Regions from separate parts of the Paenibacillus terreus genome, predicted to be linked through region 3. Evidence: predicted binding sites of a transcription regulator. Region 3 holds the regulator's gene; each other region holds the start of a gene.

The links. Region 3 encodes Rex, which represses fermentation and respiration genes when NADH is low (regulators of the CRP and FNR family bind a similar motif). Its sites were predicted from a motif close to TTGTGAAATATTTCACAA; they were not measured.
Region 1: ACE5KN_RS14175 (DUF2249 domain-containing protein) is a predicted target of Rex. The motif match lies at 1,783-1,800, and genes of this name have one in related genera.
Region 2: ACE5KN_RS10840 (YwiC-like family protein) is a predicted target of Rex. The motif match lies at 4,686-4,703, and genes of this name have one in related genera.

Annotation. Positions count from the first base shown of each region.
Region 1 is NZ_JBHIRX010000007.1:21,457-31,849, forward strand. Features, by position in the region: gene ACE5KN_RS14160 (multicopper oxidase domain-containing protein) at 1-454, shown strand, start outside; partial or broken gene ACE5KN_RS14165 (DUF488 domain-containing protein) at 472-834, shown strand; gene ACE5KN_RS14170 (DUF2249 domain-containing protein) at 916-1,473, opposite strand; gene ACE5KN_RS14175 (DUF2249 domain-containing protein) at 1,528-1,761, opposite strand; gene ACE5KN_RS14180 (iron-sulfur cluster biosynthesis family protein) at 1,924-2,244, shown strand; gene ACE5KN_RS14185 (argininosuccinate lyase) at 2,633-4,111, shown strand; gene ACE5KN_RS14190 (GHMP family kinase ATP-binding protein) at 4,133-5,023, shown strand; gene ACE5KN_RS14195 (non-ribosomal peptide synthetase) at 5,072-10,393, shown strand, end outside.
Region 2 is NZ_JBHIRX010000004.1:363,665-374,057, reverse strand. Features, by position in the region: gene ACE5KN_RS10860 (response regulator transcription factor) at 1-496, shown strand, start outside; gene ACE5KN_RS10855 (DUF4037 domain-containing protein) at 569-1,633, shown strand; gene ACE5KN_RS10850 (nitrate/nitrite transporter) at 1,879-3,396, shown strand; gene moaA (GTP 3',8-cyclase MoaA) at 3,606-4,622, shown strand; gene ACE5KN_RS10840 (YwiC-like family protein) at 4,771-5,484, shown strand; gene ACE5KN_RS10835 (TIGR04053 family radical SAM/SPASM domain-containing protein) at 5,512-6,639, shown strand; gene hemG (protoporphyrinogen oxidase) at 6,623-8,044, shown strand; gene ACE5KN_RS10825 (2-oxoacid:acceptor oxidoreductase family protein) at 8,170-9,186, shown strand; gene ACE5KN_RS10820 (thiamine pyrophosphate-dependent enzyme) at 9,187-10,393, shown strand, end outside.
Region 3 is NZ_JBHIRX010000005.1:160,298-170,690, reverse strand. Features, by position in the region: gene asnS (asparagine--tRNA ligase) at 1-302, opposite strand, end outside; gene ACE5KN_RS11965 (acetate/propionate family kinase) at 390-1,586, opposite strand; gene ACE5KN_RS11960 (3-hydroxyacyl-CoA dehydrogenase family protein) at 1,583-2,455, opposite strand; gene ACE5KN_RS11955 (AAA family ATPase) at 2,592-4,094, opposite strand; gene ACE5KN_RS11950 (hypothetical protein) at 4,087-4,620, opposite strand; gene ACE5KN_RS11945 (cell wall elongation regulator TseB-like domain-containing protein) at 5,034-5,564, opposite strand; gene ACE5KN_RS11940 (amidohydrolase) at 5,596-6,897, opposite strand; gene ACE5KN_RS11935 (redox-sensing transcriptional repressor Rex) at 6,884-7,537, opposite strand; gene dinG (ATP-dependent DNA helicase DinG, 3'-5' exoribonuclease type) at 7,585-10,393, opposite strand, start outside.

The DNA of each region.
Region 1 (10,393 bases), on a different contig from region 3:
TGGTATGATTATTGTTGAACCGGAGGCAGGATATCCGACTGACAAGATCGTAGATCGGGAGTATACGATCGTACAAAGCGAATTTTACAAGGAAAATGATCTGCAAGCCTTTAGTGAAGGGGAACCGACACATGTGGTGTTCAACGGCGGCACGGAAGCGATGAAGGATCAACCTTTTATGGCCAAAGCAGGGGACAGAGTGCGGTTTTATGTTATCAATGCAGGGCCGAACCATGTCAGCTCGTTTCATATCGTGGGGGCCATCATGGACCGGGTATACCTGGACGGAAATCCGCAAAATGTGCTGCAAGGCATGCAAACCGTACTTATTCCGGCTGGCGGCGGGGCGGTCATAGAGACCGAGGTGAATGAAGAAGGAGAATATACAATCGTTACTCACCAATTCAACGATGCAGACAGAGGAGCCACAGCGACATTATCGGTTACCCGGTAGCTTGAAGAAGGAGCGTTATGTTTAAAATCAAAAGAATATATGACCTGCCTGCCCCGGACGATCAGATCCGGGTGCTGGTGGACCGGCTGTGGCCGCGCGGGACCGATAAACAGCGGGCACAGCTTACGAGATAGATGAAGGAAGTGGCTTCAAGCGGTGAGCTGCGCAGATGGTTTGGACATGATCCAGATAAGTTTGGGGAATTCAGCATTCGTTACAGGGAAGAATTGCAGAGTGTGCCTGTTCAGCCTTATTTGCAGCAGCTGCGTAACTGGGCTGACCAGCAGACGGTGACTCTGCTTTATGCGGCAAAAGATGAGAGATGCAATCATGCGCTGGTTCTTAAACGAGTGCTTGAAGATACCAAACCGGAGTTTTAATAACTTTACACCGCAAAAAAACTGTACCCGGCTGTATGGCTCGGGTACAATTTTTTGATGATAATAGAATTATTAAGTTTTTTAGCCGCTAATCACAATTTTCATTTTTGCCGTGCCGTCCGACTGTTCTTCCACCGTATAGGAATAACCCAGGTTCGTGAGTTCCTCCATCAGGAATACCGGCACTCGGTCATTATGAATCCAGATCTCATCCCCCGGGCGGCTTCGTTCCAATGCGGACAGCGTCCGAACCATAGGTTTTGGAGGCTCCAGCCCCCGGTTATCCAGCTGAATAATTTGCGGATCTGAGTTTTCAGTCCTTGTCCCGTGATCAGCATGAATGTCTTCTTCGGCAGGTGAGGCCGTGGTATGAACTTCTTCATCGAGCCATTGCCTGTTCTCTTTCCGGACAAGGGTGACCACCCAATGATCCTGCGCTTTTTTCTCTGTTTTACTTGCAAAACCCTTCATCTTTAGAAGCGTGATCAATGGAGAGGGTTTGATCGTAGCGTGGAGAATAAACATGTCGTCTTTATCCAGTTTTTTGACCGTGTCCATAATGATGTGAAACGGATCGTTTTTATTGCGCAAATATGCTCTTACATCCAGCTCTATGATGTTAAATGCTTCCTGTTTCATGCCATTAATCCCTCCCGGCCAACCTGGGGATTTTACGAAACTTCTCACAGGCTTTTAATTTTTGCCGATTTTGACCTGAAAAACGTCAGGCCCCTCTTCGACGTACTCCCATGTGAATTCATTGGGGTGCATCGCTTCAAACTGATAGCGGAGAGGGAGCGGATCGTGGTCGTTCACCAGCAGCATCGCTTTGGACGGCGGCAGAGCAGAAAATGTATCAAAAATAACCTTGTGCTTGAATTTAGGGGGATACTCCGTAGCGTTAATCATTGCGGCATATTGATTCATGGTTGATTCCTCCTTGGTTGTTTGTAATTCCATTCACAACCTGATTATAAAATTGGTAGGGATTCCACCCTGTGATTAGACTCACTAAATGTAAAGTCAATGTCAGGCGCAAAAAGGAAATCTGTTATAATACTCAGTATCTGAACCTAGGAGTGGAATGGCATGCATATCGAAATGAATGATATAACGAGAGATAAACTAAAGAACAGCCTTGGAAATCGCCCAGGCTGCTTTAAACTATTTATTGATACAGAGGACTGCGGTTGTAATGGTGTTATTGTCATACTCATCGTTGATGGGCCTAATAGAACGGATATCACTTTTCAGACCGAGCCGTTTACGTTCCTTGTAGACCCCCAGCAAAAGCCGCAATTTGAAGAAAAGTTGCGTTTGCAAGCGGACGAGAATTATCCGTCGTTTAAATTGTCCAGCGATTCTGCGTTATACAGCAGCAATGTGCGGTTAAGGGATATGCGCGCATAATTCATTAAAATTTGGAGGGGGGATGCAATAACAACAAAATTCATATGATTCGACAACATTATTTGCGAGACTTCGACATTATGATTCTGGTATTTTGTTTCTATACCATAAACTTTGTATTTATGTAAATGATTTCAAAAGGAATCATGTATAGGTCAAAGATCTGAATTTTTGAACAGATTCCACTACTCATCCAGTGCATTATCCTCAACAAAGTTGAACTATCCTCTCTTTCAGCAGTTTTTCTTCTATGTGAAACAAAAATCAAACATAAAATGCATAATAGTAACGAAAACTTCTTTAGAAAAACCATCTCTTCGTATAACAAGCGTATTTTATAACCATTTCTATTATACTAAATATTTTTACCACAGACTGGAGGAATGTAATGAACCCAATCAATGAGTTTAATAGAAGTATGCTAACCGGCCGGCTGTTGGATCAGCCCAATTCTTTCATTCATGACGAGATCCTGAACCCCCAATTCAGGTATGAGGTTAATCATTTATTACCCTATTACATACTGATAGAGAAAGTAATAACCAGAGAGTACGAGCGAATGGGATTACTGGGATCTGAAGCCCTGCAGAATATTATGTTTCTGCTTGACCAGATTGACCCTGAGACATTAGTAGGCAGCCCCCAGGGCAATATGACGGATATTTTGTTTGCTATTGAGTGTTATGTGGAACAGAATGCAAGCAACCCGATTACAGCGTGGCATCTCGATAGAAGCCGAAATGATGTGCAGGCAACAGCCCAGTTGATGTTGGCAAGAGACAAACTGTTGGAAATTGTTGAATCGTTGCTCGAACTTTCCGATGAGACTCATAAATTGGCGCAAGAACATATAGATGTTCGAATGCCAGGTTATACGCATTATCAATCAGCACAAATCATTAGTGTAGGCTTCTTTTTTACAGCTCTCATTGAACAGTTAGGCAAAATCATCGATCGCTTGATCAGCCAATGGGGGAGCATTGATGAATGCCCACTAGGTTCAGGTGCCATGTCTGGCCTGGAATTACAGTGGGATCGTAAACGAATGGCATGTATGCTTGGCTTTGAAAGACCTTGCCGACATGCATTGATGGGCGTTGCCAGCAAGGAGTATATGCTGCTTATCGGTGCTGAACTATCTACTGCCAGTGTAACATTAACTCGGTTTGTGACGGATTTTATGAACTGGGGAAGCAGTGAATACAGATTCATTGATCTGCCGGATCATTTGTGCGGGATTTCTTCAGCCATGCCTCAAAAGAAAAATTTAACTGTTTTGGAACGGATTAGAGGGAAGCTGGCCCACATTTCAGCGTATTATGTAGATTTTGTGATGGGGCAGCAAAGGACCCCCTACACAAATTTAGTCGAGACAGCGAAAGAAGGGGGGAGCAATTTTTTATCGATGCTCACGACTATGCACTTGGCGATCAAGCTTCTGACTCATGTGATATCGAATATGCAATTTAATAGAGACCGTATGGACAAAATCTGCAATCAGGAGTTTTTCGGAGGATTTTCTTTAGCTAACTATCTGACTCAGCAGTTTGATATTCCTTACCGGATCTCGCAAATTGTGGCCGGAAAATATATTACCAGCATGATTGAGCACGACAGGCTTCCCGCAGACGTTGACCAGCGATTGCTTCAGGAACTGTGTCTCGAGTTTGGATTTCCGACAGTGATCAAAGAGGATGTATTGGCCCGCCTGTTTTCTGCTGATGCTGGCTTATCCATGAAACAATCTCTTGGTTCTACCCATCCTGATCAAGTGGCTGCTTTGCTTTCCATACAGGAACGTGAACGAAAAATACAAAGGGAGGACTTGCGCAAGAAAAAAGAGCAATGCCAAACATATTTACTTTAGTGAATCTAGGGGGATGGCCAGATGAGCTCGCATTTGGAAGAGAAAAATGTAGCCAAGCATATCGGAATCGGTAAGTCATTCGGAACCTTTGGTGAATTACTTCAGGGTGTGGGGACAGATAACCAGAACTTTCTGATTACCCTCCCTATCAGCCGTTATTCACAAGTAACGTTCGAGTCTCAGCCGGACTTTCCTGATTTGATTGTGTCTCCCAGCTATAAATTGAAATCCAAACAAATAGCACTCCGGCTTCTTCGACTTTATAACCTTCCCATCGGTGGAGTGATCGAGATCAGCAGCAATATTCCGGTCGGAAAGGGATTGGCCAGCTCTTCGGCAGATATTGTGGCAACGGCCCGCGCCATTGATCATTGCTTTGCTTTAAATATGTCTACAGAGCAGATTGAGCGGTTAATTCAGGAAATTGAGCCGACTGACGGGGTGATGTATGAGGGGATTGTTTCTTATTACCATCGTGATGTGAGGCTTCGCGAACGTTTGGGCCCCGTGCCAGACATGTCAATTGTGAGCCTTGACGAAGGAGGTGAAGTGGATACCACCGAGTTTAACAAAATTTCCAAGCCTTTTGGCGCTGCAGAAAAATCCGAATATGACGAGTTGCTTGAAAGCATATCCTCCGCGATAAAGAAAAATAACCTCAAGATCATGGGCGAAATTTCTACACGCAGCGCGTTAATGAATCAGGGGCTGCTGGAAAAGAAGCAGATGGATCAGGTGCTTGATATTTGCAATACGGTCAATGGTTTGGGCATTGTGATCACACATAGCGGCACCTGTATCGGAATCTTGCTGGACAAGTCCGATACGAACTACTTCCGGCAATTACATAACGCTTACCATTTGATGAGCGAACTGAATGGCGTGGTTACGATTTTTCATACGAATACGTAGCATTTATTGAAAAAAACTAATCGGAATCTATGGGAGGAGAATCAGAGTATGGAAACGGGTACACGCAAGTCCGCACTCTCTGCCGCCAAACAGGAGTTGTTTCATAAACTGCTGCAGCAAAAAGGTGAAAGTCATGCTGTGCAGACAGCCATTCGTCCCGTATCGCGAACAGGGCACACGCCGGTGTCCTCGGCTCAAAAAAGACTTTGGTTTTTGGACCAGTTATATCCGCAAAACTCCTTTTACAATATCCCGTTCCTGTTTCGTCTCCAAGGAAAACTTAACATGGCCGCATTGTTAAGCAGCCTTCAGCACATTGTCAGCAGGCACGAATCCCTCAGAACCACATTTTCTGTCAACGATGGAGAACCTGTGCAGATCATCCATGACCAAGCCGAATGCAAGTTTGATGTGGTGGACTTAAAGGAGATTTCCGAAAAGGACAGAGAAGCCGCCGCAATGGACTTGTTTCAGCAGGAAGCGCAGACGCCGTTTGATTTATCCGAAGGCCCGTTGATGCGTTCCATCTTGATTTGCATGCAGCCGGAGGACCATATTTTTATTCTCAATATCCACCACATTGTTTTTGACGGCTGGTCGACGGGGGTGTTATGCCATGAGCTGGAGGTTCTGTACCGTGCCCACACCAATGGAGAAACTTCACCTTTACCGGCCTTAACAATCCAATATGCAGATTATACTTACTGGCAGAATGAATATCTGAAAGAAAGCGAAATCAAACGGCAGCTTGCCTATTGGGAGGACAGACTGAGCGGAGAATTGCCTGTTCTTCAGCTGCCCTATGATTTTCCGAGTCCCACCCACCAAACGTTTAAGGGAAAATATACGACATTTGAAATTCCTTCCGAGTTGACGACCGCATTAAAGAATATCAGCCGGGACTACGGGGCCACTCCATTCATGGCATTTTTAACGATCTATAAAATTCTCCTCTTTAGATATACAAGGCAAGCGGACCTAATCGTAGGGACGCCTATTGCTAATCGAAATCTGGAGGAACTTGAGAATCTGGTAGGCTTTTTTGTGAATACTCTGGTGATTCGTACATCCGTGTCAGGGGAAATGTCCTTTGTTGACCTTCTGCGCCAGGTCCAGCAGGAAACCGTGAATGCTTATGCTAATCAGGATGTGCCGTTTGATATGGTTGTCGAGGCGGTGCAGCCTGAAAGAAATTTAAGTGGAACCCCGTTATTTCAGGTGTTGTTTAATTTGATCGATGATGTGAGTTTGGAGCTGGACGGATTGCAGGTTAAGTCGCTTGTGATTGATAATAAAACGTCAAAGTTTGAGATGGAGCTGACTCTGGTCGAAACCGCTGAAGGCATGTCAGGTGGGGTAGAGTACAGTACGGAACGGTTCAAGGAACACACGATCACCCGGCTCATCGAACACTATATGCTTCTGATCAGGGAAATCATTGAGAAGCCAAACCTGCCGATTTCACAGCTGCAGTTCATGTCTGATGAGGAACGCAGACAGCTCTTGTACGAATGGAACGAGACCGCAGTCCCTTATCCGGATGATATCTGTCTGCATGACTTTTTTGTACAGCAGGCTCAACTTACGCCCGATGAAATCGCCGTCACTTTTCAGGATGAACGCCTAACTTACAGGGAGCTGGATCATCTTTCTAACGGGCTGGCATGGAAGCTGCGGACGTATGGAGTAGGGCCGGATGTTTGCGTAGGCATCTGCATGAACCGGTCTATGGAAATGATTGTCGCGGTGCTGGGCGTGCTGAAAGCAGGAGGAGCTTATGTTCCGCTTGATCCGTACTATCCGCAGGACCGTCTGATTTATATTTTAGAGGATACACAGGTTCCAGTAGTGATCACCCAGTCCTCCTTAACCTCACTGCTTGGTAACGTGAACACTAACCTGTTCCTGCTGGATACTATTGAAGAACTGGAGGCTTCCCAAGAGGCTCCAGAGACCGGTGTAGGTCCGGACCATATCCTTTACATTCTTTATACGTCTGGTTCAACAGGTAAGCCGAAAGGTATCATCATGAATCATCGTCCAATTGTCAATTTGATCGCATGGCAGAATAAAAATTTGAAGTCGAAGCATCAGGCGAATGTACTTCAGTTCTCAACCCTCAATTTTGATATGTCCTGCCATGAGATGTTTTCGGCCTTTTGCAACGGAGGGGCCGTAGTTGTTGTTGATGAAAAGACCCGCAAAAATCCGGAGAGGCTGCTTGAGTTGATTGCAGGCCATCAGATTAAGCGTCTTCATTTACCTTACATCAGTCTTCAGCAATTGGCCGAAGCTGCTGAACAAATGGAAGAGATTGAATATGCGGTTACGGATATTACGGTCTCGGGCGAGCAATTACGGGTGACACCTCAAATTAGAAACTGGCTGAAAAAGCTTGGGAATTGTACGGTGCAAAATCACTATGGGCCAACGGAAACCCATGTTGTTACCGCCTATATGATTGACGATATGGACACAGTGCCCTCGCTGCCTCCAATCGGCAAGCCGATTGACAACTGTGAGATATACATCCTGGACAACCACCTTCAACCTGTGCCCGTTGGCGTATACGGTGAACTGTACATTGGCGGAATCTGCCTGGCTAGGGGTTATTTGAACCGGGATGATATAACATCTGACAAATTCATTCCACATCCCTTCTCCAAAGAACAGAATCAACGCATATACAAATCGGGAGACTTGGCCCGCTTCCTGCCGAGCGGAGATGTTGAATTTTTGGGCAGAATCGATGAGCAGGTCAAAATCCGCGGCTTCCGTGTGGAGCCGGGTGAGGTCGAAGCGGTCATCAGCGCTTATCCGGGAATCCGCGAGACGGTAGTGATTGGATGGAAGGACAATCATACGTTGCAGGAGCTGGCAGCCTATATCGTTGCGGATCAGACCATCGCGGAATACGAACTGAGGGATCATATGAAAAAGAAGCTGCCTGACTACATGATCCCTTCAATTTTCATGCAGATCGAGAAAATGCCTCTTACGCCAAGCGGAAAGGTAAGCCGGTCTTCACTGCCGCAACCCAAACGCAACCTGGCTGCTAATGAGAAAGTCGCACCCGTAACAGAGACCGAAAAGAGTATCGCCGCGATTTGGGCTGACATTTTAGGCTGCGAGAGAGTTGGACTTAATGACCACTTTTTTGAGCTTGGCGGACACTCTTTATTGGCCATCAAGGTGATCTCGCGGATTAGAAACGCTTTTCAGGCGGATTTACCTTTATATACGATTTTTGAGTTTCCGCAGCTAAGCGACTTTGTCACCCAGTTGGAAACATACCTTGTCCAGCACGAAAGCCTTGCAAAAGAGAGCATCGTTCCTGTCAAGCGCGAGCCCTATATGCCGCTTTCCTTTGCTCAGGAGAGGATATGGTTTTTTGAGCAGCTTCGGCAGGGGACATCGATGTATAACATTTCCAAGGCTTTAAGAATAAGAGGAGCGTTTGATATCGGAGCTTTACAAAAGAGCTGCCAGCAGTTGATTGGACGCCACGAAATCTTGCGCACCAACTTTGTGGATGTGGACGGATTACCGATGCAGGTTATTCACACGCACCGGACATGTCCGATGCAACAGGTGAACCTGACGCACGGGGAATCGGGGCATCAAGAAGCGGAACTCAAGGCACTGATCGCCAAGGAGGAGCAGCGGCCGTTTGATCTCGCCCAGGATCCGTTAATCAGGACCTTCTTATACCGTCTGAATGATGATGAGTGGGTACTGCTGCTGGTGATGCATCATATCATTTTCGATGGCTGGTCCATGTCTGTACTCGAGCAGGATTTGTGGGAAATTTATGAGAGCTGCAAGCATGACCCGGCTTATCAAGGAGAGGCCCTCCCTTTACAATATGTTGATTATGCGGTGTGGCAGCGCGGCATGCTTCAAGGTACTCTATGGGACAGGCAGTTGAGTTATTGGAAGAACCAGTTGCACGGCAAACTCCCGATATTGCAGCTGCCAACCGATCGGCCGCGCCCTATGGAACAGTCATATAAGGGTGCAAGCATCCGCTTTGTCATGGATGACCGGCTTGCTGCCCAGGCAAGGTTATTCAGCCAGCAAGAAAACGTATCTTTATATATGACGCTGCTTACTGCATTTAAAGTGCTGCTTTATCGGTATACCGGGGAGCAGGACCTGCTGGTTGGGTCCCCCATGACAAACCGCAACCGAATGGAATGGGAGAAACAGATCGGATTTTTCATCAACACCCTGGTGATCCGGACGAACGTGTCTCCGAAGCTTACGTGGAGGGAAGTGCTGTCCAGGGTGAAGAAGGTGGCCATGGAGGCCTTTGCGCACCAGGATATTCCCTTTGAGAAATTGGTGCAGGAACTGCAGCCTGAAAGATCACAAGGTTTTTCCCCCGTCTTTCAGGTGATGTTTTCCGTGCAAAACGCGCAGCATGATGCCTATCCAACCTCAGATCTGCATTTCAGCCATTATGAGCTGGAGAATATCAATTCACTGTTTGATCTGAGTATGTTCGTGGAGGAAGAAAGGGAAAAAATCAACGTAACGATTGAATATGCCGCGGACTTGTTTGAGGAGGCGACGATAGAGCGATTTGCCGGGCATTATTTGCAATTACTGGCGGGCATGCTGCGGCAGCCAGACGAATGCATTTCCCAAGCCCCTTTACTGACTGAGGAGGAGCGGCGGTTGCTTGAAGATTGGAATCACACGGATGCGACCTATTCGGAGAACAGCAGCATATACGAGTTATTTGAAAAAAACGCTCATCGCCGTTCGCTGGCCGTGGCCATTGAAGATGGTGAACGGCAGGTCACTTATCAGGAGCTTCATGCCCTGGCCGAGGAAATTGCGTCTATGCTGCGTGCCAGACAGGCGGGAGCTGGTATGGTCATAGGCATTTATCTGGGGCGCTCGCTGGAGCTGGTTGCATCTATGCTGGGGATTTTGAAAACAGGGGCCTGCTTTGTCCCGCTCGATCCTGAATATCCCATTGACCGGATCATGTGGATGGTTGAGGACAGCCGTATGCCCGTCATCCTGACTCACTCCCAGCTGACGGGTCGGTTGCCGGTTGAAACTGAGCGGATAATACGGGTTGACCAGCTCGCTTCAGGAGAGGGAACAGACTGTACATTGGATCACCCTGCCGTATCTGTAGACCAGCCTGCATACGTGATCTATACTTCCGGTTCCACAGGCAAGCCCAAAGGGGTTATGATTTCGCAGCGCTCGCTGGCAGATCATGTCCAGTCGGTCATGGTGGATAACAAGCTGAATGAAGAGGACCGGATTGTACAATTTTCAGCGATCAGCTTCGACTTTTCTATCCATGAAATGTTTCCGGCGCTGCTGGCGGGAGCGACATTGGTGCTGCGT
Region 2 (10,393 bases), on a different contig from region 3:
TATGGATCTCAGCATGCCTCCGGGGGAAAGCGGCCTGATCGCCACCGGGAAAATCAAAGAAGAATTCCCGGATACCAAGATTCTGATTCTGACGATGCATGATGATGAGGAATATCTGTTTCATGTGCTCAAAAACGGCGCTTCTGGCTATGTGTTAAAGAATGCGCCGGATGAAGAGCTGCTGCTGGCCATCCGTACCATTTACCGGGGGGAAACCTACATACATCCCAAAATGGCCACCTCGCTGGTGCGGGAATTTTTCAAGAAGGACAAGACGGCTGAACCTGCGGATATGTTCGACCTGCTGTCCAACCGCGAGCTGGAAATCCTGCCGCTGATTGCCAAAGGCTACGGCAACAAGGAAATCGCCGAAATGATCTTTGTGTCGGTAAAGACGGTGGAGGCCCACAAAGCCAAAATCATGGAAAAACTGAACCTGAAAAGCCGTCCCGAGCTGGTTGAGTACGCACTAAAGAAAAAAATGCTGGAGTTCTGATCTAATAAAATAGTAACCGAACCGGGCAAGGATGCGGTAATAAAATTATTTGACGAAACGGGGTGTGATTCTATGACCTTTATCCAAGGACTTGAACTAAGCAAGAGATTTCATTTCGAATTTATAGAACCTATGATTGCTGACCATTTCTCTAATTTAAGTTATACCTCGGCGCTGATTGGTCCAGGAAGCGAAGTACTTGGATATGATACCGAAATGTCAACGGATCACGATTGGGGCCCACGCGTCGTATTGCTCCTTCAGGAAAAGGATATGCACTTAGTAAAAGATATCGTCCAGATCTTGGATATCCATCGTCCACAACATTTTTATGGGTATCCAGTAGATTTAAAGCAGACTGTTATTACTTCAATAGAACAGTTTCTTGTATCTAAACTAGCAATAGATATGGATAAGGGCATTGATCTATTAGACTGGCTTACGTTCCCTTCTCAAATCTTGGCTGAGCTCATTGGAGGAGAAGTTTTTCGTGATGATATGGGGCGTCTTACGACGTTCCGCAAGCATCTGCAGTATTATCCGCATGACATATGGCTATATACCATGGCATCCATCTGGAATCGGATTGGACAGGAAGAACATTTGGTTTTGCGCGCCGGATATGTGGGGGATGAGCTAGGATCGTCCATCATCGGATCAAGAATTGTCAAGGATATTATGAATCTATGTTTTCTAATGGAACGTCAATATGCACCCTACCCGAAATGGTTTGGAACTGCATTTAAGAAGTTAATCTGTGCGGAGGAGTTGATGCCGCTGCTGATGAAAGTTCAATCGTCTAGAACATGGAGAGAGCGCGAAGACGCTTTATGCCAAGCATATGAGTCAATAGCACGAATGCATAATCGTTTGGGTATTACCGAAGCCATGGCAGAACAGGTTTCACCTTTTTTCGACCGTCCATATAAAGTTATTCAGGGAAGTACGTTTGCCGATGCAATCGTAAAGCAAATCACCGACCCAATCATTCGCAAATTATCTCAGATACGTCTTATTGGCGGAATTGATCAAATATCAGATAATACCGATTTCAAATCTATTAATCAATGGAGCTCCGTTAGTCAGTCGGAAGCAAGAAATATCGTTCGTGCTCTTTATGACAAAATTCTGGAATAACTATTCCGCCAAAGGCCGCTCCACTCCCCGATGCACCCTGGAATTCAACGGATCCATAATTGTCGATCCTGTGAATGCCCAGGGTGTTTTTTTGCTTTGCCGGAAAGGAGGGGGCAGTTTTAGGGTTTTCCCATTTTTGCAAAGGGAACTCCCTTATATATGGTCTTTTATTCGCCAGCTAAAATAGGTACAGAAACTGAGGACCACAAGGCTCAGCAAATACAAATAACGAAAAGGTGAGTTCAATGGTTAAAAGACTGCAGTTGCCCTTGCAAACATTAAATCTGGTTGTCGGGTTTATGGTATGGGTCATCATTTCATCCCTTATGCCTTACATTAAAGAGGACATTGGCATTCCCGCCGACAGGCTGGCCATGGTTACCGCCATTCCCGTCGTGCTCGGATCGGTACTGCGGATTCCGCTCGGCTATTATGCCAATATATTCGGGGCGAGAATCATTTTCATGGTCAGCTTCATTTTGCTTCTTTTTCCTGTCTATTACATAAGCGAAGCTTCTTCATACGCGGATCTGATCATTGGCGGGCTATTCCTTGGCATAGGCGGGGCGGTGTTCTCGGTCGGAGTTACTTCACTGCCGAAGTATTACCCGAAGGAGAAGCTAGGCTTCATCAACGGCATTTATGGCATGGGCAACATCGGAACAGCCATCAGCACATTCTCGGCTCCGATTGTGGCAACACAGATCGGCTGGACAGCGGCGGTGAAGCTGTATCTCATTCTTTTGCTCATATTTATCGTGCTAAATCTGATCTTCGGAGACCGGCATGAAACGAAAGTCAAAACGCCGATTGTCGAACAGATTAAAGGTGTTTATAAAAATGAAAAAATGTGGTTTTTCTCCTTGTTTTACTTTATAACGTTCGGCTCGTTTGTCGCATTTACCGTCTACCTGCCGAATTTTCTGGTATCGAATTTCGAGCTGGATAAAGTTGATGCCGGGATGCGCACCGCCGGTTTTATTGCGCTGGCTACCTTTATGCGTCCGGTCGGCGGTTGGCTGGCGGACCGCTTTCAACCGTTATTCCTGCTGATCGGCACATTTGCCACCTATACATTGGCAGCCATTCTCCTCGCCTTTTCGCCTTCGATCGGGCTGTATACAGTGGGGAGTCTGGCCATTGCAGTTTGTGCGGGGATCGGCAATGGAGTCATTTTCAAGCTGGTGCCTTTTTATTTCAACAAGCAGGCCGGGATCGTGAACGGAATTGTGTCCATGATGGGAGGACTGGGCGGTTTCTTCCCGCCGCTCATGCTGTCGGCCATTCACTCGCTTACAGGCCAATATTCCATCGGATTCATGCTGCTGTCCCAGGTGGCCCTAGCCAGCCTGATCATCGTCGTATGGCTCTATTTCCAGGACCGTCTGGCACTCTCGGCTGAGGTATTCGCATCGACCGGACAGGGAATTTTGGTGACGGATGTGACAGGAACCATCAAGGCGGTCAATCCCGCTTTTTCCAAGCTTACCGGTTACAAGGAAGAAGAGGTGATTGGCAAAAATCCGAACATTCTGAAATCCGGCCGACAGCCAAAAGCATTTTACAGTGAAATGTGGCAGGCGATCAAAAATCAAGGCATGTGGCAAGGAGGCATCTGGAACCGCCGCAAAAACGGCGAGGAGTATTTGCAATGGTTGAACATCAGTGCGGTGAAGGACGAGACCGGCGAGGACATCCGTTATGTAGGCACATTCAGCGACATCACCGAGCAGCACCGAAAGGGAAAAGAACTCCATTCATAGCTTACTTAAAGTACATGTTCAAAAAGTCAGGTTTTCAGCACCGAGAAGGTTGGATGAAGCCAGGGACTGAGGAGCGGAGCGTACTTGGGGTACGTGAGCACCGGAAGTCCCGGCTGAATTCAAGATTCGATGTCGAGTCCGCTTCCTGACTTGCTTCGTGATCAAAAGATGACTTTTTGAACTACCTCTAAAAGAAGGAAGGTGGCCGCATGAGATCCCACCCACTGAAAGACAGCCTGCTGCGGCCGATTCGCGATTTGCGCCTGTCGGTAACGGACCGCTGTAATTTCCGCTGCACCTATTGCATGCCAAAAGAAGTGTATGGTTCTGATTTTGCGTTTTTGCCCAAGTGTGAGCTGTTATCGTTCGAGGAGATGGAGCGGCTCATCAGGCTCTTTGTTTCCCTTGGGGTGGAGAAAATCCGGCTTACCGGGGGAGAGCCGCTTATGCGGCCCGGTCTTCCCGGATTTATAAACAGAATCCGGTCCATTGCAGGCGTAGAGGACATCGGTTTAACCACCAATGGCTCGCTGCTCGGCCAGCAGGCGCAGCCTCTTTATAAGGCCGGGCTGCGCCGCCTGAACATCAGCCTCGACGCCCTGGACCCCGGGATTTTCGGCCGGATGAACGGCAGAGGGATGGGCCCCGCACACATTCTGGAGCAGATCGAGTATGCCAGGAAGCTTGGTTTTACGGTCAAAATCAACATGGTTGTACAAAAAGGCGTAAATGACAGCGAGATTTTACCCATGGCAGGTTATTTCAAGGAACGGGGCGTTACGCTCCGTTTTATTGAGTTTATGGATGCAGGGAACGGGAACGGCTGGAGCTATGTTGGTGTGGTAACCAAACAGGAGATACTGGATCTGCTCGGAAATGCTTATGAACTGGAGCCTGTGCAGCAAAGTTATTTCGGAGAGGTGGCACAGCGCTACCGCTACCTGGATGGTTCTGCCGAGATCGGTTTTATCACCTCAGTAAGCGAAGCTTTTTGCTCATCCTGTACCCGGGCCCGCCTGTCTTCCGACGGAAAGCTCTATTCATGCCTTTTTGCAGGCCAAGGTTTTGATCTGCGCAAGCTGCTGCGGTCCGGTGCGGATGATCGGCATATGCTCAATGCGATTGTTGAGGTTTGGGAACGGAGGGCGGACCGGTATTCCGAAGAAAGAACGGAGCAAACCGCCGCAAACCGAAACAAAATCGGCATGTCCTATATAGGCGGATAACAGCTTGGCTGCAGATATGAAACTGTCAACGTCATGACATGCAAGGGATTAAACTGCAAAATCACGTGAAAACCTGCACAATTACAGACGCTTAAAGTGAGCAGCTTGTCTGAAAAAAAGGTCGGCCAGGTGAAAGGAGATTCATGGTATGAACAGGTACATTCCCAAACAGCATGGCGCATGGGTCATGCTCATTCTTCCGTTTTTGACGGGATTGGCAGTCAGTGAACCGCGCAGTATTCACATCTTGCTGTTTGTCTGCTGGCTGGTCCTCTATTTATTCACTTTCCCCGCGCTGCAGTGGATTAAAACGGGCAAAGTGGACCGGTACCGCAAGCCTGCCGTACTATATGGGGCCATATCTCTGCCCTTACTGCTCTTTCTTGTGTGGCATGAGCCCCGGCTCCTCTGGTATGGAGCAATACTGCTGCCTTTTTTTGCCCTGAATGTGTATTATGCCAGAATCAAACAGGAACGCGCCTTATTGAATGACTTTGCCGCTATTCTGCTCTTTTGCTCCTTTATATATCCTGTCGTCTATCTTGGAGGGGGAACGGAGTGGCGGACAGTGAACGAACTGTTTGTGCTGCTGGTGCTCTATTTTGCGGGGACTGCCTTATATGTCAAAACTGTGCTCAGGGAAAAAAACAATCCACGTTACTACTATGCATCTGTGGTTTATCACCTTGTGATTATGCTGGCGGCGGTCTGGATCAAACCGCTGTTGTTTATTCCCTTCCTCATTTTGCTATTGCGGGCAGTATTGCTTCCCGGACATGGGTTGAAAGCAAAGCCGACCGGGATTGCAGAGATGGTGTTTGCGGCTGTCCTGTATGGTTCCTTCCTGCTCTTATTTGTTTAAAATTTTGCTCTATTAGGGGGAAATTGCATGATCGCTTCAGAGTCTGTACGGGATTATCACCAAGACCCGTTTATTGTGATCTGGGAGGTTACGCGGGCGTGTGCCTTAAAATGCCTGCACTGTCGGGCGGAGGCCCAGCACAAGGCTGATCCCTGCCAGCTAACACTTGCAGAGGGCAAAAGGCTGCTGGATCAGATCGCTGAATTGAATCATCCGCTTTGTGTATTTACGGGCGGGGACCCGTTAATGCGTCCCGACCTGTTTGAGCTGGCCAGGTATGCCATTGAAGAGAAAAAGCTGTCATTGTCCATGACACCAAGCGCCACCCCAAAAGTAACGAGAGAAGCGGTCGTGAAGGCAAAGGAGGCGGGCCTGTCCCGCTGGGCATTCAGTCTGGATGGATCATGCGCGGAAGTCCATGACCATTTTCGCGGCACCCGCGGTTCCTTTGCGATGACGATGCGCGGCATCGGTTATTTGCAGGAGACGGGCATTCCCATTCAAATCAATACGACGGTTTCACAATATAATCTGCATGATCTTGCGCAAATTGCGGAGAGAGTCAAGGAAATGCAGGCTGTGCTGTGGAGTGTATTTTTTCTGGTGCCCACCGGCCGCGCTATGGAGAAGGACATGATTTCGCCGGCACAGCATGAAGAGGTTATGAGATGGCTGTACAAGCTGCAGCAGCGGATGCCTTTCGGAATCAAAGCGACGGAAGCTCCCCATTACCGGCGGGTTATTTTGCAGAAGCAGCGCCAGAAGCGCGGTGGTGAGGAGAATAAAGCCGCTGCGGGAGTCCGCAGGGCGACGGATGCGTTGGGACGTGCCCCGAAAGGCGTAAATGACGGAGACGGGTTTGTCTTTATCAGCCATACGGGCGAGGTATATCCAAGCGGCTTTTTACCGCTAGCCTGCGGAAATATACGCGAGAATTCGCTGGTGGATATTTACCGCAGCGCTGCCGTCATGCAGCAGCTTCGGGACAAAGCATTGCTCAAAGGAAAATGCGGAGTTTGCGAATTCAAAATGATCTGCGGCGGCTCCAGAGCGAGAGCTTTTGCATTGACAGGGGACTACCTGGAAAGCGACCCTTACTGTGTGCATATTCCACAAGACTGGAAAGGAGAACGGCTGAATGCAAAGGGCTGTTAAACGGATCGTTGTGCTTGGCGGAGGAATCACGGGGTTAAGCGCGGCGTTTTATCTGCAGAAGCAGGCGGGGGAGCGAGGGATTCCGCTTGAAATCACGCTTATTGAACAAAGCGACAGACTTGGCGGCAAGCTGCATACGGTTTACAGGGACGGATTTATGATCGAAAAAGGACCGGACGCTTTTCTGGCTCGAAAGACCGCTGTTCTGGAGCTGACGGCGGAGCTCGGCATGGAGGCGGATCTGGTCTCAACCCGCCCAAGCGCCAAAACGGCCTGTATTTTGCATAAAGGCAAGCTGCACCCGATGCCGATGGGGTTTATTCTGGGTATTCCAACCAGGATGACCCCTTTCATCCGTACAGGGCTTATCTCCCCCTGGGGCAAAGCAAGAGCGGCCCTGGACCTGATCCTGCCTGCAAGAAAAGGCAGTGAGGACGAGTCGCTTGGCGACTTTATCGAGCGGCGGCTGGGAAAGGAAGTATTGGAGCAGATTACCGAGCCGCTGCTTTCCGGCATCTATGCGGGTGACACCCGCGCATTGAGTCTGCAGTCAACCTTTCCGCAGTTCAGGCAGATGGAGCAGAGACACCGCAGTCTGATTAAAGGCATGGCTCTGGGGGGCGGGCAAAAGTCTTCATCGCTGCAGGGACTGCCGGAGATTGCCAAAAAGAGCATGTTTCTATCCTATAAAAATGGAATGTCTGCTGTGATCGATCGGTTGGAGAAAAGGCTCGACTCTGTGCGGTTTATCATGCGTCAGACCGTTGTCAAAATTCGTAAAGAAGATGAATACCGAATTCACCTGGAAAATGGAGAAACGCTGGGAGCAGATGGGGTGATCTGCGCGGTACCGGCTTTTGCGGCCGCCCAAATATTTGCCGGAGCGGCGGATGTCGGCTGGCTGAATAAAATCAACTATGTCTCCGTGGCCAATATCGGGCTGGCCTACCGGAATGAAGATGTGAATCATGCCTTTGCCGCGTCAGGCTTCCTGGTTCCGCGCAAGGAGGGAAAGAGGATCACCGCCTGCACCTGGTCCTCCGCCAAATGGGCTCATGCCGCTCCCGAAGGCCATACTCTGCTGCGGACATATATCGGTCGGGCCGGCGCGGAGGATTGGGTCCACTGGACTGACGAAGAGCTGGCGGGAGCTGCCCGCAAAGACCTGAAAGACCTGCAGGGCATTGCGGCCGAGCCTGAGCTGGTCGAAATTTCCCGCTGTAATCGTGCAATGCCGCAATACCCGGTCGGCCATATGGAGCAGATGAGGCTGGTAAGGGAGCAACTTGCACGCCATCTGCCAGAAGTGCAGCTATGCGGGGCAGGTTACGGGGGCGTGGGGATTCCGGATTGCATACGGCAGGGAAAGGAAGCGGCAGAGCAATTGCTTGCCGTTGTTGAATAAATCCGGAAAAACGATGGATTGTGAGCACAATCACATTGTTCGAAAAGCGGTATCGTTAAACTTTTAATTACAAGCAGCAACTGCATAAAATGCCATACAATTCATCAAGGAATGAGGAATGCCAATTGTCCATTTTACCTCAGAAAAACAGGTTGGGATTTTATGAAATCCGGCTGGAGTCGATAGGCGGCCTTGGCGCGAACCTGGCGGGAAAAATGCTGGCTGAAGCCGGTGTATCCGGCTCCGGCCTGAATGGGTCGAATTTTTCAAGCTACGGCTCCGAGAAAAAGGGTTCGCCTGTCAAGGCGTTTGTCCGCTTCTGCGATGCGGAGGTGGAGATTCGGGACCACAGCCCGATCGAGCAGCCTCATGTCGTCGGGGTATTCCATGAAGCCCTCTATAAAACCGTGGATGTCTGTGCAGGCTTGCTTCCGGGCGGAACGGTGCTCGTAAATTCCGCACGCGAAGCTGAGCAGGTGGCACAGGACATCAAGCTGACCCGCGGCACGCTGGCCGTTGTGGATGCGTTGAACATTGCCGTGGAAGAGAAAACGAAGGTAAATACGGCCATGCTGGGAGCGCTGTTCCGGATCTGCGGTTTTCTGGATCCGGACAACATGCGGGAGGTCATTCGCCGCACTTTTCAGAAGAAGCTTCCGCACCTGGTGGAATCGAATATCAGAACCTTCAATCGCGGTTATGAGGAAGTTCGTTTCCTCACACTGCAGAGCCAAGCTGAAGAAAGTCAGGACAGGTATATACGGCAGGAGCCTTTGCTTGGTTATTCCACGCAGGAGCCGGGAGGCATTCTTACCGTTACAGCGAGCAGTGTATTGAAGGATTTGAGCGGTTCAAGACAGGGCTTTATTCCAAAGTTCAACAAAGACGACTGCATTAACTGTGCCGCTTGCGATACTGTGTGTCCCGACTTTTGTTTTGTATGGGAGAGAAGGCCGGACAAGCGGGGCAATCCGCAAATGTTCATGGAGGGAATTGACTATCAATACTGCAAAGGCTGCCTGAAATGCGTGGAAGCTTGTCCGACATCCGCGCTAAGCGAGATGCTGGAGGTCCAGCATTATGCCGAGCAGCACCGGGTGCCGCAGAAATTCCCATATCTGACGATGGGGGGAGTACACTAAATGAGCCTGCAAACGAAAGAAATGAATGCAAAATTGGCATCAGCCAATGATCAAAAAACGGTGTTTGAGTCCGGCAATGAGCTGGCCGCCATGGCGGCAGCCCAGATCAACTATCATATTATGGGTTATTTTCCCATCACGCCTTCAACCGAAATTGCCCAATACCTTGATATGATGAAAACACGCGGTGAGCATGATATCCGGCTTATTCCGGCCGACGGCGAGCATGGGTCGGCGGGGATCTGTTACGGTGCGGCGGCGGCCGGCGCGCGTGTACTCAATGCCACCAGCGCGAACGGATTGCTGTATATGATCGAACAGCTGCCTGTACAGGCAGGCACCCGCTTTCCCATGGTAATGAACCTGGTGACAAGGGCGGTCAGCGGTCCGCTTGACATCCGTGGGGACCACTCGGACCTGTACTACGCTTTGAACACGGGGTGGGTGATTCTCACCGCCCGCTCGCCACAGGCTGTCTACGACATGAATATTATGGCGCTGCGCATTGCGGAGCATGAGAAAGTGCAATTGCCGGTCATCGTGGCTTACGACGGTTTTTTCACCTCTCATCAGAAGCGGAGGGTACAGATTTTCAGCGACCGTGAGACTGTGCAGCGTTTTGTGGGAGAAAAACCTTCCGCACAGCCGCACGTGCTGGATCCGGAGCGGCCAATTATAGTCGGCGCATATATGAATGGCGAAGACTTGACGAACAACCATTATCAGCAATCTGAAGCCATTCTGCGCGCTGGTGAAGTTTTCCGCGAGGTGGCTGAAGAATATGCAGCTCTATCGGGAAGAAGTTATGGGGCTCTGGATTTATATCAGATGGAGGATGCCGAGGTGGCATTGTTCCTGCTGAATTCAGCGGCTGAATCCTCCAAGGATGTTGTTGATCGGCTGCGCGCACAGGGGATTAAGGCGGGGCTGATCAGCCCGAATATTTTGCGCCCGTTTCCGGCCGCGGCCGTCCGTGATGCCCTGCGCGGGGTCAAAGCGCTGCTTGTCGGAGAGCGCGCGGATTCCTACGGTGCCAATGGCGCAAATCTCACGCATGAAGTGAAATCGGCGATTCAGGATATTCGCGGGCCGCAGCCTGTCGTGCTTTCCCGCATCTTTGGCTTGGGAGGCAAGGATTTTTATGCGGATGATGCGGAAGCGTTTTTTGCTCTTGCTTTGGACGCCCTGGAGAAAGGGCATGCTGAAA
Region 3 (10,393 bases):
TCCGTCAGATGGATGATCTCAATGCCTGTTACCGTCAGCTCATAGCCGGACTGGCTGCGCGGTTCTTCGCGGACTACGCCCGTCACATACAGGGAGCTTTCCTGTGTCAGGCTCTTTGCGTCATTCCATACCTGCTCCGGCACTTCGCTCTTCACAACGACCCCTTGGATGTAGCCGCTTCCGTCGCGCAGCTGCAGAAACTGTATTTTACCGCTGGAACGCTTATTATGGACCCAGGCGCCGATGGTCACCGTCTGTTCGGCATGGCGTCCGGCCTCGGAAATCGTGCATTTTATTGCCACATATATCTCTCCTCTGCAACCGAAATCAAACAGCCTTCCCCCAGGGACAGGCTGTTTGATCAAGGCTTTACTAATTAATATCTGCTTCTATTGTACAAGGCGGAAGGTGTCGCGGGCAATCACCAGTTCTTCGTTTGTCGGAACGACCAAAACCGCCACCTTGGACTGCTCCGTGGAAATGCGGCGCGGCTCGCCTGAACGGATGGCATTCAGCGACTCATCGATTTCCACGCCCAGGTAAGTCAGCTCCTCCAGCACCTTCTGGCGCAGCACAACGGAGTTCTCGCCCACACCGGCTGTGAACACGATGACGTCAACGCCGTTCATGGCCGCAGCATATGAACCGATATATTTGCGAACACGATAAGTATACATATCGAAAGCAAGCTTGGAGTTGGGGTCCCCTTTCTCCATGCCGTCCGTAATTTCACGCATATCGCTGCTGACGCCGGAAATGGCCAGCAATCCGCTGTGCTTGTTCAGCATCGAGTTCACTTCGTTGACCGTCAGTTCCTCCTTGTTCATTACGTAAGGAACGATGGCAGGGTCCAGGTCGCCGCTACGCGTACCCATCATCAGACCTTCCAGCGGAGTCATTCCCATGGACGTATCGACCGAAACTCCGCCTTTTACAGCTGTAATACTGGCGCCGTTGCCAATATGGCACGTAATGATCTTCAGCTCCTCCAGCGGACGGCCCAGGAATTTCGCAGCTTCCTTGCTGACAAAATCATGGGATGTGCCATGCGCGCCGTAACGGCGCACTTTATATTTGTTGTACAGCACTCTTGGGATGGCGTACATGTAGGCCTTCTCCGGCATCGTCTGATGGAAGGCTGTGTCGAATACGACCACCTGCGGAACGTTCGGCATATTCACTTCCGCAGCCTTGATGCCCATCATTGAAGGGGGATTATGCAGCGGTGCGAGGTCGAACAGACGACGGATTTCCTTCTTCGCTTCCTCGGTTACGACAGCGGATTCCTTAAAGGACTCGCCCCCGTGCACGACACGGTGGCCGACCGCATCGATTTCGTCAATGCTGCCGATGACCCCGTGCTCCTTATCCGTCAAAGCGTTCAACACTTTGCGGATCGCCGTGGTATGCTCCAAAATTTCACTGACTTCCGTCATTTCGTTTTTATTCGTAGGTTTGTGCGTCAGGATGGAGGAATCCATACCGATCCGTTCCACAAGACCTTTGGCCAGCACGGACTCATCCCTCATATCATACAGCTGGTATTTCAGCGAAGAGCTGCCTGCGTTGATTACTAGAATTTTCATACACGGTCACCATCCTTGTCGTACTTGAAGAAACCTTCGCCTGTTTTTACACCCAGATTGCCGGCACGCACCATTTTCTTCAGGACGATGGACGGACGGTATTTCAATTCGCCGAATTCACGGAACATGCGCTCAAGGGCGGCCACGACGGAATCCAGACCGAAACGGTCGGCCATCTCAAGCGGCCCGTTCTGGAAGTTATAGCCAATCCGCATAGCGTCGTCAATATCCTGGGCAGATGCTACACCTTCCTGCAGCACATGAGCAGCTTCATTGATCAGCAGACAAATAATACGGCTTGTAACAAAGCCCGGGGACTCATAGACCATGATCCCTTTTTTCTCCAGGAAGTTCTCCACAAAAGATTTAGTATGCTCAAAAATTTCGTCTGAGGTTTTCAGTCCGCGGATGATTTCTACAAGATCGATACGGGACACCGGATATATAAAGTGCATGCCAATAACACGCTCAGGATACATGGTCGAGCTGGCGAGCTCGGTCAAGCTGAGCGTGGAGGTATTGCTTGCAAGTATAATATTGCTCGGACAAAATTGATCAAGCTGCTTGAACACTTCTTTCTTCGCATCCAAATCCTCGGTGATGGTCTCGATGACCATATCGCAAGCGCTCAATTCGCCGAAATGAGTCACCTTGTGAATACGGGAAAGAATCAGCTTCTTCTCCGCCTGGGTAATGGCCCATTTCTCCAGCTGTTTGTCCAGGCTGGTTTCGATCATTTCGTACGCGTAGTCCAGTTTTGCAGGGGTTTGTTCCACCAGCAGCACGTCGATGCCTTTGGAAGCAAGCATTTCGGAAATGCCCTGCCCCATCGTACCGCCGCCGATTACGCCGATTTTTTTAAATTGCATGGTTCTTGACTCCATCCTTTCAAGGTCTCTCTGATGTATTGTATCCTTCGTTGTCGAAAAATACAGGTTTATTGACCCAATAGATAATAATATCTTAGCACGGAACAAAAGTAAAAAAAAATACCAGCATCATAAATTATGCTGGCAAAAGGCTGTTTTCACGAAATTGACACCGAAATTGCTCCCCGGTCAGCGTTTCTTCCTTCAACAGAATTTCGAGAGAATTGTCGAATATTCTGCGGTGCTGCTCCAGCAATTCGCTGGTGCGGGCATGCAGCGCGTTCAGGATCTCTTTATTTTCACGCATCAGCTCTTCCTTGGTCACCATCTCCATGTTCATGATGCCCAGGGAAGTCAGGCCGGATTTCATCATCGTTTCCACGATGTTCAGGGCCTGCTCGAAATCGTTGCTGGAGCCTGTGCTGCGTCCGCCGTAGTACATTTCTTCGGCCACAGCGCCGGCTAGGGAAATCATAATCTGCTCTTCAAGGAAATCCTTGGTATACAGATAGTGCTCCTGCTGCGGGTTATGGCGCACATACCCGAGCGCCTTGCCGCGCGGACTGAGGGCCACCTGCTTCACGCTGCCCGGACGGACAATCTCGGCCATGATGGCATGTCCCAGCTCGTGGATGGCAACTCTCTTCTTCTCTTCCTCATTCGATTCACGGTCTGTTTTTTCACCCATCATCACTTTATCGATCGCCATGGACAAATGATTCTGGCTGATGACATCCAGATTCTGACGCATGGCGTAAATCGCAGCTTCGTTCATAACGCTCTCCAGCTGTGCGCCGGAAAAACCGTAAGCTTCCTCAGCGATTTTCTCCAGTTCCACATCCCCGGCCAAGGGCTTGTTCTTGGCATGCAGCTCAAGAATATGCTTTCTGCCCTTTTTATCGGGAAGATCCACCTGGATATGGCGGTCAAAACGGCCCGGACGCAGCAGCGCGCTGTCCAGCATTTCCTTGCGGTTGGTGGCCGCAATCAGAAGGATGCGCGGAGTATCCGATGTAAAGATTCCGTCCATTTCGGTCAACAGCTGGTTCAGCGTCTGATCGTATTCACGCTGCTGTCCGCCTTCACGCTTGCCTCCGATGACATCAATCTCATCGATGAAAATAATGGCATTTTCCTTTTTCTCCTTGGCGGCTCTAGCTCTGGCATCCCGGAACAGGTCGCGGATTCTGCCCGCGCCCACACCTACGTACATTTCAACAAACTCACTGCCCGCAGCCGCCACAAATACCGAATTGGTATATTGGGCCGCAGCTTTGGCCATCAGGGTTTTGCCTGTTCCCGGAGGGCCGGTGAGCAAAATGCCCTTTAACGGGCGAATGCCAAATTTCGAAATTTCTTCATGGCGGATCAGAAAATCAAGCGCCTCCCGCAGCTCCTGCTTGGCACTCTCCTGGCCGCCGATTTGGTCAAAGGTCAGCTTGGCCGACCCGACCTGCTTGCGCTTGCGCTCCTGGCTCGCACCAACCGCCAACCCGCCGCGCATATGCAGCATCAGCATCAGTCCGCCAAGCACGGCCGCGGCGATCACAAGCGGCACCACGTTAAACCCGATAAAAACAAGAAAAATGACCAGAACCGGCACGATGCCGATCAGCAATTCCTTCACCCACCTAGGCATTAGGCCACACTCCCATCGTTTCCGGCTCGCGCGGCAGAATAATATACTTGCTGGCTTGCCCTTCCTTTAGCCTGATATAGACGTTCTGATCGTCCATTTCCGTCTCGGCCTGTACCTTGGAACCCTTCTGCTCCAGTGATTCCAACGTGGCCGGGATTTGCGTGTACTTTTTATTCTCCATCGCCTCCGCGATGGGGAACATGGCCTGCGACCACCACTTGTCCAGCTCGGCGCTGGAGCGGTCCTGAATGTCCAGCTTGAGCTGGCGGCTGCCGATAATGGACTGCCCTTCCCTTTTGATCTGCTGCACCAGGCCGCGCAGATCGGCATCGGGCTGCAGTACAAGTTTCAAAACGACCTCATCCTGTTTAATAGCTATTTGGGCGCTGGAGACGCCCGGATATTTAGTCACTACCTGCTGCAGCGGATTCTGAATCGCCATATGACGGTACAGGAACCATCCGCCGAACAACACGGAAGCTGTAATTATCGCCGTTAAAGCAATAGGCAAAATACGAAGTTTCAAAAAAACGTCCTCCTCTCAAACATAAAATATCAGCAGAAACGTCGTTGGGACTTTTTTTGAACTGTGAGGCAAAAGGAGCCCTTTTAGACATAACAGTCTATCACTAGTATAAACCTGAGTATATCATATCGTATATCACTTTTCGAAGGCAAAGTTTGAACAGTTTATAAAATTTGTAATAATTTTTTTAGATTTCATAAAGTATAAACTTCCGGCAGAAGCTTCCTGAAATCGCAAGAAAAACTTCCGCTAAGCGCGGTCTGGCTTCTTTGAAAGTACGTCGATAACGTTTTTCTTACAAACGGATAATTTGCACAGAAAAATACGCAATAAGTAATAATTTTGCCTAATGCAAAAATGCTCCGGCCGCAGCCGGAGCGATTGCTCTTGCATGATCGTGTTCCAGCTCTCTGTCACTGCAGGGTGTTGGGCAGCTGAAAAGGAGTGCCTACCGGACTTCCGTCCGCAAATTTGTAAAATTGATAATAATAGCTGTTATTGATTTTGTAGAACAGCTGCCAGACATATTCACCATTAAAAACACCCGGCAGCAGACGCACAATCTCAAGGTCGGGATTTGCAGACGTAATCGCTGTGCGCATCTGCTCCTCGCTCACACCATTTTGCAGCAGCTCGCTATGCACGCCCTCGGTTCCCTGCTGCGGTATATCCTGCCCGTCCTTTATCGATTGAAAAGGCACCCATACCATCATCTTTCTATTCTCGGCATCCGTGCCTTCCACCACCCAATAGGTATCAGCCCACACGCTTTTCCACGTCTTATCCGTTGCAACCAGACCTGCTGTCTGTTTCGCTTTGAGAATGGCGGTGCTCTCCTCCTGCTTCGGCCCCTGGGTAACATAAGAATAATACCAATACATGGCGATCAACAGCAGGATGAAAATAAACACCCCGTAGGCGATCATCGTTTTTCTGTTTTTCAATCCAAGCTTCCTTTCCGATGGTGTGGTTTGATCAGCGGGAGAGCAGGCCGGTAAACGCCGCTTGCGCTTCGTGCTTGATCCGTTCCTCATCCATGGTCAGGCATTCGCCGTTCCTGACAACCTGACGGCCGTCTACCCAGACGTGCAGAACATCCTTGGCGCTGGCCGAGTACACGGCGTGGGAAACGAGATCCGTTTTCGGCAGAAAATGCGGCTGGTCGATATTCAAGGCAATAAAGTCGGCCTTGCTGCCCGCAGAGAGCGATCCCACTTCCTTCAGGGCAATCGATTTGGCACCATATTCCGTAGCCATGCGCAGGGCTTCGCCCGCCGGAACGGCTGTCGGGTCGCCTGTGACACCCTTATGAATCAAAGCGGCCAGCCTCATTTCCTCGAACATGTCCAGGTTGTTGTTGCTTGCCGGACTGTCCGTTCCGAGCGACACGGTTACCCCTGCTTTAAGCAGCTCTGTCACCCGCGCCACTCCGCTGGCGAGCTTGAGGTTGCTTCCCGGATTGTGGGAAACGGCCACCTTGCGCTCCGCAAGCAGGGCAATCTCTTCATCATTCAAATGCACGGCATGCGCGACCAGGGAAGGACGGGAGAAGAAGCCCAGCTTATCCAGATGCGCAACGGGACGAAGACCATATTCTCGTACGTTCTGCTCCACCTCGGCCGCCGTTTCCGACATGTGGGTGTGGAGCGGCAAATCGAGATCATGAGCCGCCTGCACAAACTGCTCAATAAAGGCCGGCGGGCAGGTATAAGGCGCATGCGGGGACATCATGGCCGTGATCCGGCCGCCCGCCTGACCGTGCCAGTTCTTCGCAAAGGCAACAGCCTCCGCCAGTTTGGCGCGCTGCTCCTCTTCCGAGCACAGTCCGATGGCGCCGCGCATGAGGCTGGCGCGGATGCCGGATTGCTCGACCACCTTGGCTACTTCATCCATATGGTCATACATATCCAGAAAAGCCGTTGTGCCTCCCTTGAGCATTTCTAGTACGGACAGCGACGTCCCCCAGTAAACATCGGAGGCGGTAAATTTGGCTTCCATGGGCCACATTTTTGTTTGCAGCCATTCCTGCAGCACCATATCGTCTCCATAGCCCCGCAGCAGCGACATGGCGGCATGCCCGTGCGTATTGATCAGACCCGGCAGGAAGAGCAGCCCTGTGCCGTCAACCGCCTCTGTGGCTTCCTCTCCTGCGGGCAGCTCTTCTCCGATATAGGTGATCCGGCTGTCTTCAATGATCATATAGCCGTGGACAACCGCTTTTTCCTCACGATTCACCGCGAATGCCCCATTTTTAATCAACCATTTATTGGTCGTCATTTTCATTGTCATCCTTTCCGTTCTCCAGGTAATAGGCCAGGCTCAGCAGGTCTGTCGTAAAGTCCGTGGCATGAATGCGGATATGCGGAGGTGCCTTGATGATGGTCGGGGCGAAATTCAGAATCGCCCCAATACCGCTCTCGATCATCTCGTCAGCCACACGCTGGGCTTCAAAATCCGGTACGGTAATAATTCCGATCCGGATGTGCAGCTGTCTGACCGTTTCTCTCAGCTCGTCCATCGGTTGTACGGTCAGGGTGTTGATTTGGTGCCCGATCTTGGCCGGCGAGGAGTCGAAAACCGCCACAATTTTCATATTATCCTTTAAATAAGCGTTGTAATTGGACAGCGCCTGTCCGAGATTACCGGCCCCTACCAGCGCAACGTTGATTTGCTGGTCTATTTTGAGAATATGGCGTATTTTATCGATCAGATACACTACATCGTAGCCGATGCCCTTGCGTCCGAAATCGCCGAAATAAGCCAGATCCTTGCGGATCTGCGCCGGATTCAGGTCCAGCTTCTGCCCGAGCTCCTGGGATGAAACCGTCGTGACCTCCCGCTTATGAAGCTCGTTCAGATAGCGCAGGTAGACGGGCAGCCTGCGCACCACGGCCTCGGATATTTTGTCTGCTTTCATGCATAATCCTCCTAAATTCACGGACTAATGAAACGTTATGAGCTTTATTAGCTGCCCGCTTCCTCATGAAGCCATTCGGAAATACGGGGCACCATCTGCTCTGTTTGCATATGCTCTATTTTCGGCCCCGGCAGGGAGTAGAGAAAGTGCTTCCCGTAATAAGATTCGATGACACGGGTATCATACACGATGACTACTCCACGGTCCTTGGCTGTACGAACGAGGCGCCCGAAGCCCTGCTTGAAGCGGATGACCGCCTGCGGCACGGACAGCTTCATGAACGGGTTCTTCTTCTGCTCCTGAAGCAGTTCGCTCTTCGCCTCCAGCAGCGGGCTGTTCGGGGGCTGGAAAGGCAGTCTGACAATGGCCAGACAGGTCAAGGCCTGCCCGGGGATATCAACGCCCTCCCAGAAACTGCTTGTACCAAGCAGGACAGATGCCTTGGCTTCCTGGAACCTTCGTGTCAGCTTGCTGCGGCTGCCGCTGTCCATGCCCTGCCCCAACACCGTAATTTCGCTCGATGCCAGCGCCTCCTTGAGCGGCTCGTATACCTGCTTAAGCATCCTGTACGAGGTAAAGAGCACAAGCATCCGTCCTTGCGTTGCCTGAGCTGCGCTGCGCAGCGAGTCCACAAGCATGTCTACGAATCTGGCGTCCCCGACGGTCCCTTTTACGCTCGGGAAATCCCGCGGGACGACCAGCAGCGCCTGCTCCCGATAGTTGAACGGGGACGGCAGCAGGGATGTTAGCAGACCGCCTGCCTCCGCTGCCTCCTGAAGACCAAGCTGGTCAATCATGTACTGAAATGATTTATCCACGGACAAGGTAGCGGAGGTAAGCACCACGCTTTTTTTCTTGTCAAAAAACATCTCCTTCAGCTGCTGGCTGACATCCACCGGCACGGCATAAAATTGCAGCGATTTCCCTTTAAATTGGCCGCTCGCTTCAAGCCAGTACACAGTCGTCAGGTCATCCATTTTAATAAAGAAGCGAAGGCTGTCACGGAAGGCTGCCAGATCTTTAAACAGTCCTGCAATATCAGTGACGAGGCTTTCTGCACCGTAATCGTCCTGCTCGTCCTTGATTTCCTGCAAAATTCTGTCTCCCTTGCGGACGATTTCCCCGAGCCCGACATAGATCTGGTTTTCCAGCTGCTCCGCATCCCCCCAGCCCTTCGGTTTGGCGGAAGGCTTGAACCTGGCAGAGAATTGTCCGGTCTCTCCGGGAGAGGCGTCGCTCCGTTCAGGAAGCAGCCCGAAGAGCAGATCGCTGAGCTTGTCCCAGGTCTCTTTAACCTCCACTACCTCCGGGTACAGGCTGTCGATCACATAAGCCCATTCCGCCCCCTTCTCATGCCCCGAGGACATCAGCTGCTGGCGCAGGGCGGGAAGCTGACCGTTCTTGCTGTCCTTGAACAAGCGGGTCAGCGCATGCACGAACGTGAAATATTTCATATGAATGCCCAGATGTTTGCCTGCCACTTCTTCCAGATGATGCGCCTCGTCAATGATGAGATGCTCATAAGCGGGAAGCAGCTGATGGCTGGCTTTGACATCCGTGAACAGCTTGGAGTGATTGGTCACCACAACATCTGCCGTTCCGGCTTCCTGGCGCGCTCTATGGTAATAGCATTTGCGGAACCACGGGCATTGTCTGCCAAGGCAGGAGTCGGAGTCGCTTGCAACGGTTTCCCAGAAGTCTCCTCCACGGCTGCTGAGGTTCAGTTCCTCATCATCCCCGGTTTCGGTTTGCGTAAGCCACACGATCATCTGAGCAGCGGTGAGCAAATCTTCCTTCGGGGTTACGAAATCTCTTCTATTTATTTTATGTTCAAATTTGCGCAGACACAAATAATGCCCCCTGCCCTTGAACACGGCGGCCCGGAAAGGAAACGGCACCGCCTGTGTTAGCAGCGGAATATCCCTCTCCCGCAGCTGTTCCTGCAGGTTGATGGTATGGGTGCTGATCATCACTTTTTGCCCGTTCTTGACGCTGTGATACAGTGAGGGAAGCATGTAACCAAGCGATTTTCCCGTACCTGTGCCAGCCTCGATGAGCAGATGCTTTCCTTCGCTGAGCGCCGTCATGACGCTCTCGATCATCTGGTTTTGCGACTCCCGCTGCTCGTAATGGGACAGAGACGACCGCAGCCGCTCCTGCACCTCCTCCATGTATTCCTCAAAGCTCATGCCTGACAGCGGATTGTCCCCGGCTTCGTCGCGCGGAGGTTCAATGTCCGTCCAGTCATCCACTTTAAGGGCGAACTGACGGTAATAGGTGTGGCCCTCAAGCTCCAGCACCGGCTCCCTTTCCTTCTGCTCCCTGACCCCATCAAAAAACCAGGCCAGATCGCTGTCCTCCTGCGCGAACAAATCACTGAGCCTTTGCACGGCAAGAAGCGGCAGGCCGTTCAGTTCATCGAGGCATTTCAGAAACACCTCAGCCGTCACAATCGCGTCGCTGTCGGCCTGGTGCGGACGGTCATGGGCAAGCCCGAAATCGGCCGCAACAAAGCCGAGCTGATAGGAGGATAAGGACGGAAACATAATTTTGAGAAAATCCATCGTATCCAGAATCCGGCCGCTGAAAGGCAAATATCCGCAGCGGTCAAGCGCATTTTGCAGAAAATTAAAGTCAAAAGCGATGTTATGTCCAACGAGAACAACTTCATTCAGCAGGGGAACAAGCTCGACCATCATGTCCTCAAGTGAAGGAGCGTTCTTCACATCCGCGTCCGTGATGCCCGTTAATCCCGTAATAAAAGGGGGAATAGGCCGACCCGGATTGACATAAGAAGCATATACCTGTGAAATACTGTAATCGTGATCTATAATGGCCAGTCCGACCTGAATGATA